DNA from 2 places in the Mesorhizobium sp. M0119 genome. Region 2 is predicted to be linked to the other one. Evidence: riboswitches for the same ligand, from Rfam matches in the RefSeq annotation. Region 2 holds a riboswitch; the other holds the start of a gene.
The links. A riboswitch is a leader RNA that binds a small molecule or an ion and turns the genes downstream of it on or off. The one in region 2 is predicted to bind S-adenosylmethionine.

Region 1 (4,208 bases), on a different contig from region 2:
ATGCACCGCTGGATCGCTTGTCGTTTCAGCGCCGGGCTGCCGCTCAACGCGACTTGTCCATTCTGGAAATCGGTCTTCGATGTCGTGCATCCGGAGATCAAAGCGACCGATATCAAAGCTGTCGCTAATATTATTGTCTTCATTGCTTCCCCCAAACCAACCGATAGACCCTGTTAAAGCAACAAAAACTGCCGGGCAACTTCTTTGGATGGGAAATTGAAAATATGGTTTCTTGCGCAGATGGGGGATCGTTGCTTCTGCCTGTCAAACCTATCGTTTCAGCAGAAATACCGCCTGCTGGCCGAAAAAATTCCAGAACCACCACGGCATGGAGAAGCCGATCCGCTGGCCGTTGGCGTCGAGCGCGGTTGCCTTTTCCACCGTCGCGCCAAGCTCGTCGCACAGATTGACGAAGTCGCGAATGGTGCAGAAATGGATGTTGGGGGTGTCGTACCAGGAATAGGGCAGGTCCCTGGTCACCGGCATGCGGCCGTTGAAGAGCAGCGAAAAGCGCACCCGCCAGTGGCCGAAATTCGGGAATGAGACGATGGCGCGGTTGCCGATCCTGAGCAGTTCGTCGAGCACCAGCTTCGGATTGCGGGTCGCCTGCAAGGTCTGCGACAAGACGACAAAGTCGAAGCCCTTATCGGGATAGAATTGGAGATCCTTGTCGGCATCGCCCTGGATGACCGACAGGCCGCGCGACACGCATTCGTTGACGCCGCGCTGCGACAGCTCCAGCCCGCGGCCATCGACCTTCTTGGTCTCCTGCAGCAATTCGAGCAGCAGGCCGTCGCCGGAACCGACGTCCAGCACCCGCGACTGCGGCGGGATGAGATCGGCGACGACTTCGAGGTCGACGCGCTGGGCGCGGTTGACGCTCATGCGTTCGGCTCCTGCCTGGCGCATGATCCTGATCCGAAAAGTCTGCCACTTGTCGGGGTCATGCGCTGATGCCTGGCGCATGGTCCTGATCCGAACAGCCTGCAACTTTTCGGGGTCATGCGCCGAGCCCTCTCGCCCGCGCGGCCGAGGCGATGAAGCCTCTGATGGCGGCGAACAGTTCCGGCTCGTCGAGCAGGAAGGCGTCGTGGCCGCGGTCGGTCTCGATCTCGACGAACGAGACCGAGGCGCCGGCCGCGTTCAGCGCATGCACGACCGAGCGGCTCTCCTCGGTCGGGAACAGCCAGTCGCTGGTGAACGAAACCAGGCAGAAGCGCGTCTTGGTGCCGGCGAAGGCATCGGCCAGCCGGCCGCCATGGTCGGCGGCGAGATCGAAATAGTCCATCGCCCGGGTCATGTAGAGATAGGAGTTGGCATCGAAGCGGTCGACGAAGGTCATGCCCTGATGGCGCAGATAGCTCTCGATCTGGAAGTCGGCATCGAAACCGAAGGTCAGGGCTTCGCGGTCCTGCAGGTTGCGGCCGAACTTGCGGTGCAGCGCTGCTTCCGACAGATAGGTGATGTGGGCGGCCATGCGCGCCACCGCCAGCCCTTTTTCCGGCCGCTTGCCATGCTCGAAATACTTGCCGCCATGCCAGTCGGGGTCGGCCATCACCGCCTGCCTGCCGACCTCGTGGAAAGCGATGTTCTGCGAAGAATGGCGGGCGCCGGTGGCGATCGGCAGCGCCGAGAAGACGCGCTCGGGATAGCTGGAGGCCCATTGCAGCACCTGCATGCCGCCCATCGAGCCGCCAAGCACGCTGAACAGCTGTTCGATGCCGAAATGCTCGACCAGCATCAGTTGCGCCCGCACCATGTCGCGGATGGTGATGATCGGCAGGTCGAGCCCATAAGGCTTGGCGGTGGCGGGATTTGTCGAGGCGGGGCCGGTGGAGCCGAGACAGCCGCCGATGACGTTTGACGAGATTACGAAGAAACGGTCGGTATCGATGATCTTGCCGGGGCCGATCAGCACTTCCCACCAGCCCGGCTTGCCGGTCACGGGATTGGTGTTGGCGACGTGCTGGTCGCCGGTCAGCGCATGGCAGACGAGGATGGCGTTGGAGCGCGCATCGTTGAGCGTGCCATAGGTCTGGTAGGCGATCTGGAACGGCGACAGCAGCGTACCGGCGTCGAGCTTGAGCGGCTTGTCGGCGCCGAAACGCAACACCGGGCTCGACGGCTGGTCGGCCTCGTTGTTGGTTTTTCGCGCGCGCAAAGCGACCATTCACATCTCCTTGCCCGGCCTTCAGTTGTCCACCAGTCTGGGCAACAGCCAGTCAGGGCAACAAAAAACCGGCCATGCCTTCGCAAAGCCGGTTACAAGATGCAAACGGCCCTTTAGCAAGTTGTTTAACGTGGCTGCAAGCCGACCGGCCAAATCACCACGGAACTTTCGCTGCTCTTCTAGGACTGACGCATGGCTTCGTCAACGGCAAGTTCTTGATCCCGAATTGCCGCCCCTCGACATTCCGGGCCACGGCTTGTATTTCCGCTGCGGCCTCCGGATGGAGGCACTCTCGACGGATTTCATGGAATGAGCCAGACACCGGATCAGACACGTCCAAGGCCCCGCGCCGGCATCATGGACATCGAAGCCTATGTGCCCGGCAAGAGCGCGGCGCCTGAAGGTGTCGCCAAGGTCCATAAATTGTCGGCGAACGAGAACCCGCTCGGTCCTTCGCCAAAGGCGATAGAGGCCGCGCGCGCGGTCGCCGACAAGCTCGCGGTCTATCCCGACGGCAGCGCCAGGCGCCTGAGGGAAGCGATCGCCGAGGTGCACGGGCTCAACCCGGCGAACATCGTCTGCTCCAACGGCTCCGACGAGATTCTGGGCCTGCTGGCGCAGACCTACCTCGCGCCCGGCGACGAAGCCATCATCACCGAACACGGCTTCATGGTCTACAAGATCTACATACAGTCGGCCGGTGCCGTCCCGGTAACGGTCAAGGAGACCGATGAACGCGCCGATATCGATGCGATCCTCGCCGCGGTGACGCCGCGCACCAGGGTCATCTTCCTTGCCAATCCAAACAATCCAACCGGCACCTACGTGCCGTTCCAGGAGGTGCGCCGCCTGCATGCCGGCCTGCCGCGAAACGTGCTTCTGGTGCTGGATGCAGCTTACGCCGAATATGTCCGGCGCAACGACTATGAAGCCGGCGTCGAGTTGGTGGGCAGCGCGGAAAACGCGGTCATGACCCGCACTTTCTCCAAATTGGGCCTGGGCGGGGCGCGGATCGGCTGGATGTATGCGCCAATGCACGTCATCGACGCGATCAACCGCGTGCGGGGACCCTTCAACGTCAATGCGACGGCGATCGAAGCCGGCATCGCGGCGATCCGCGACCGCGCCCACATCGAACGCAGCGTCGCGCATAACGCGACCTGGCTGGCTTGGCTGAGCGAGCAATTAAGCGGGCTTGGGCTGCGGGTGACGCCGAGCGTCGGCAATTTCATCCTCATCCACTTTCCCGAGGACAAAAAGCATTCGGCGGCGGCGGCCGACGACTACCTCAGCCGGCGCGGCTACATATTGCGGCGCGTTTCCGGCTACGGTTTTCCCAACGCGCTGCGCATGAGCATCGGCACCGAAGAGGCCAATCGCGGCGTTGTCGCAGCACTCGCGACATTCCTGAAAAGCTAGAATACCATGACCTCACCTATGTTCGAAAAGATCGCGCTGGTCGGCATCGGCCTGATCGGCTCGTCGCTGGCCCGCGTCATCCGCCGCGAGGGGCTCGCCGGCCAAGTCGCGATTTCGACGCGCAGCGAAGCGACGTTGGCACGCGCGAGGCAACTCGGCCTCGGCGACATCTACACGACGGACGCAAAAGAAGCGGTTCGCGACGCCGATCTGGTCGTCGTTTCGGTGCCGGTCGGCTCTTCGGGTACCGTCGCCGCGGAGATCGCACCGGCGCTGAAGAAGGGCGCCATCCTCACCGATGTCGGCTCGACCAAGGCGTCGGTCATCGCGCAGATGCAGCCGCATGTCCCTGATGGCGTGCACTTCATCCCCGGCCATCCTTTGGCCGGCACCGAAAAATCGGGACCGGATGCCGGTTTTGCCGAACTGTTCGAGAACCGCTGGTGCATCTTCACGCCGCTACCCGGCACCGATCCCGCGGCACTGGAAAAGCTCTCGGAATTCTGGCGCCGCAGCGGCTCCAACATCGACACGATGGACCCGCAGCATCACGACATGACGCTGGCCATCGTTTCGCACCTGCCGCACATCATCGCCTACAACATCGTCGGTACCGCCG
Region 2 (4,208 bases):
CTCGGCTTCGCGCAGGGCAAGAGCATGTTGTGGAACAAGCCGATGCTCGATGCCAATGGCGGTATCCGCGCGCTTGCTGCCGAGATCGCCGAGGACGCCGCCGCGACCAAGCTGGTCAACCGGCTCGGACTGCGGGTCAATCTTGTCGCTTCGCCCTTCGAACAGCCGCTCGGCCGGCGCACGCTTGGCGAGATCTGGTCGCGGCAGGCGCGCTGGGCGCCGGGGGGGCCCGGGGCCCGTTGGGGGGTGGTTTGCCCCCCCAATCAGGTGCGCGCGGCGCCGCCCCCGGGGGGGGCGGGGGCGGCCCGCGGCGGCGGCCGCCGGCGGCACCCGGCCGGCAACCGCCATCGCCGTGCTGGTCGCGGCCTACCTGCCGGAATGCGTCTTGGCCTCGGCCAAGGGATGGCACCTGTCGCCGCGCACTATCCCGGCGATGATGGCGCGAGACCTGATGCTTCCCGCCATTTGGGCGCGCGGATGGCTGAGCGGCGCCGTCGACTGGCGCGGCAACGTGATGACTATCCAGACCAAGGCCGTCGCGGAGCTGGAAGAGACCCCGTCCGGCGCCTGATCAGCGCGTCCCCGCTCGCCTCTGTTCGGCCAGCCCTTATCCGGCAGCTCTCAGCGCTTGCTCGATATCTTCGAGCAGGTCGTCGGTGTCCTCCAGGCCGACGGAAAGCCTGAGCGTTCCGGGTCCGATGCCGAGTTCGGCACGTGCTTCATCGGTCAAGTTCTTGTGCGTCGTCGTCGCTGGATGGGTGATCAGGCTCTTGGCATCACCAAGATTGTTGGAAATCAGCACGATGTCGAGTGCGTTCTGGAAAGCAAAGGCCGCCTGCTTGCCGCCCTTCACATCCAGGCAGATCAGCGTCGAGCCGCCCGACATCTGCTTCTTGACCACGGCCGCTTGCGGGTGGTCGGCGCGGCCGGGATAGATGACGCGGGCGACTTGCGGGCGCTCGGCGAGGAAATCCGCGATGCGGCCGGCACTTTCCGTCTGCTGGCGTACGCGCATCGGCAGCGTCTCCAGGCCTTTCAGCAGCGTCCAGGCATTGAAAGGCGAGAGGCTGGGGCCGGTGTGACGGAAATAGTCATGCAAGTTTTCGTCGATCCACTTCTTGTCCGACAGAACGATGCCGCCAAGACAGCGCCCCTGGCCGTCAATATGCTTCGTGGCCGAATAGACGACGATGTGAGCGCCGAGCCGCAAGGGTTTCTGCTGCAAGGGCGTGGCGAAGACGTTGTCGACGATCAGCCTGGCGCTGATCGAATTGGCAAGTGCCGCGACGGCGGCGATGTCGACCACCTCCAGCGTCGGATTGGTCGGGCTTTCCAGGAAGAACAGTTTGGTATTGGGCCTAACCGCTTTTTCCCAATTGGCGATGTCGGTGCCGTCCACCAGCGTTGCCTCGATGCCGTATTTCGGTGCCAGCGTCTCGACCACCCAGCGGCAGGAGCCGAACAGCGCGCGCGCCGCGACGATATGGTCGCCCGCCTTGGCGCTGCACAGCAGTGCTGCCGTCACCGCCGCCATGCCGGATGCCGTGGCGCGCGCGTCCTCGGCGCCTTCCAGCGCGCACATGCGTTTTTCAAACATGTCGACGGTCGGGTTGGCATAGCGCGAATAGATGAAGCCCGGCTCCTCACCCTTGAAGCGGGCTTCCGCCGCTTGCGCCGTCTCGTAGACATAGCCTTGGGTGAGATACATAGCCTCGGAGGTCTCGCCGAAGCCGGAACGCAGCGTCCCGGCATGCACGAGTGCGGTCTGAGGCTTCCAGTCGCGCTTCTTGGTCATCATTCTATCCAAACACCAAAATTGGTCCAAACAAAAAAAACCGGTCGCGAAAGTCGCAACCGGTCCATATGGCCTTGCGGCCCGACGGTCCTTTAGCGACTTGTTTAACGTGGCTGCAAGCCGACCGGCCAAATCACCACGGGATAACGAGCTTTAGACCCGCGCCACGCTTGCGTCAATTGCCGGCATGATTAAGAGGGTTGTACCAAGCAGGTGCCAAAGGCGTCCACGGTCGGACCTGCGACAGAACAAGACCTCGCCCGGCGTTCGAACGGAGCCAGACCCTTGCGGCAGACAGGCATTCTTCCCGATCAGGATATTTCCGCGCTGTTCCAGTCGGGCGCGCTGAAATCGCCGCGCACGCTCGATGCCGATCAGATCCAGCCGGCCAGCCTTGACCTCAGGCTCGGCGACAAGGCCTGGCGGGTGCGTGCTTCCTTCTTGCCCGGCCCGGACCACAGGGTTGTCGATAAGCTCGACCGGCTGAAGCTGCACGAGGTCAACCTCGCCGAAGGTGCCGTGCTGGAAACCGGCTGCGTCTACATCGTGCCGCTGCTCGAAAGCCTGGCGCTGCCCGCGCATATTTCGGCTTCGGCCAACCCGAAAAGCTCGACCGGACGGCTTGATATCTTTACCCGGGTGATGACCGACCGTGGCCACGAGTTCGACAAGATCGCCGCCGGCTATGAAGGCCCGCTCTATCTGGAGGTCAGCCCGCGCACTTTCCCGATTGTGGTGCGGACCGGCTCGCGGCTGTCGCAGATCAGGTTCCGCACCGGCAATGCGCTGTTGTCGGAAAGCGAGCTGCACGACCTGCATCGCGCCGAGATGCTGGTCGCCACCGAACCGCCCAACATCTCAGGCGGCGGCATCGCGCTGTCGATCGACCTCGACGGCGACAAGGATGGGCTGGTCGGCTATCGCGGCAAGCACCACACCGGCCTGGTCGACGTCGACAAGCGCGCCGCGCAGGATGTCGTCGATTTCTGGGAGCCGCTCTACAAGAGCGGCGCCGGCGAGCTGGTGCTCGATCCGGACGAATTCTATATTCTGGTGTCGCGCGAGGCGGTGCATGTGCCGCCGCTCTACGCCGCCGAAATGACGCCCTTCGATCCGCTGGTCGGCGAGTTCCGCGTCCATTATGCCGGTTTCTTCGACCCGGGTTTCGGCCATTCGGCGTCGGGCGGCACCGGCAGCCGGGCGGTGCTCGAGGTACGCAGCCATGAAGTGCCGTTCATCCTCGACCACGGCCAGATCGTCGGACGGCTAGTCTACGAGCACATGCTAAAACGGCCGCAAGCGCTCTACGGCACCGATCTCGGCTCGAACTATCAGGCGCAGGGCCTGAAACTATCCAAGCATTTCCGCGCCGCGCGCTGATCTTCCTCTTACTTGCGGGCTATGCCGCCTCAAAGCGCCTTCACGGCGACCTTCACCGGCTGCTCGATTTCGAGCGGGTTGCGCAGAGGCAGGCCGAAATCCTGCGCCTCGATTTCGAATACGTCACCGGCCTCGGTCCTGATGCCGTCGGCGAAGGACAGCGTCGCCGTGCCGAACATGTGCACATGCACGTCGCCCGGCTGTCGGAAGGCCGAGTATTTGAAGTGGTGATGCTCGAGATTGCCAATGGTGTGCGACATGTTCGCCTCGCCCGACAGGAACGGCTTTTCCCAAAGCAGCTTGCCGTCGCGCAGGATGCGTGAAGCGCCGCGGATATCGGACGGCAGATCGCCGATCAGGATCTCCGGCCCGAACGAAGCGTTGCGCAGCTTGGAATGGGCAAGGAAGAGATAGTTCACGCGCTCGGTGACGTGGTCGGAAAACTCGTTCGACAGCGTGAAGCCGACGCGGAACGGGGCGCCGTCGTCGCCGATCACATAGATACCGGCGATTTCCGGCTCCTCGCCGGCATCCTGGGCGAAGGCCGGCGACATAAGCGCCGCCCCGGGCGCCACTGCCATGGTGCCGTTGCCCTTGTAGAACCATTCCGGCTGCACGCCCGTCTGGCCCTTCGCCGGCTTGCCGCCCTCAAGCCCCATGCGGAACATCTTCATGGAATCGGTCAGCTGTTCCTCGCCGTCCGTGCTGAGCTTCTTATGCATGGAATCGCGGGTCGCGGCGGAGCCGAGATGCGTCAGCCCGGTGCCGGTGAGATGGAGATGCGCCGGATCGGGATGGTTGATCGGCGACAGCAGCCGCCCCTTCTTGTAGGCTGCGTCGAGATCGACGGTTTCGCCAAAGCCCTTGCGCTCGATCAGGGCGACAAGCCCGCTGCCGGTGCGCGCGGCCTCCATCGCCAGCGAATAGACGCTGCGGGCGCCGTTGATGACGCGGGTCTTGCCGCCGTTGCGGGCAACGACGCGGATCGTGTCGGCGTCGTCGAGGATCTGTGAGATCAGCATGGTAACCCTCT

Region 1: another riboswitch for S-adenosylmethionine. It lies ahead of metX (homoserine O-acetyltransferase MetX); the one in region 2 lies ahead of NKJ40_RS04175 (O-succinylhomoserine sulfhydrylase).

Annotation. Positions count from the first base shown of each region.
Region 1 covers NZ_JAMYTU010000022.1:10,019-14,226, forward strand. The annotation lists gene NKJ40_RS20150 (hypothetical protein) at 1-47, opposite strand, end outside; gene metW (methionine biosynthesis protein MetW) at 271-885, opposite strand; gene metX (homoserine O-acetyltransferase MetX) at 1,001-2,170, opposite strand; SAM riboswitch at 2,264-2,341, opposite strand; gene hisC (histidinol-phosphate transaminase) at 2,480-3,589, shown strand; gene NKJ40_RS20170 (prephenate/arogenate dehydrogenase family protein) at 3,596-4,208, shown strand, end outside.
Region 2 covers NZ_JAMYTU010000003.1:108,003-112,210, forward strand. The annotation lists partial or broken gene NKJ40_RS04170 (glycosyltransferase) at 1-571, shown strand, start outside; gene NKJ40_RS04175 (O-succinylhomoserine sulfhydrylase) at 608-1,798, opposite strand; SAM riboswitch at 1,868-1,945, opposite strand; gene NKJ40_RS04180 (2'-deoxycytidine 5'-triphosphate deaminase) at 2,081-3,175, shown strand; gene araD1 (AraD1 family protein) at 3,205-4,197, opposite strand.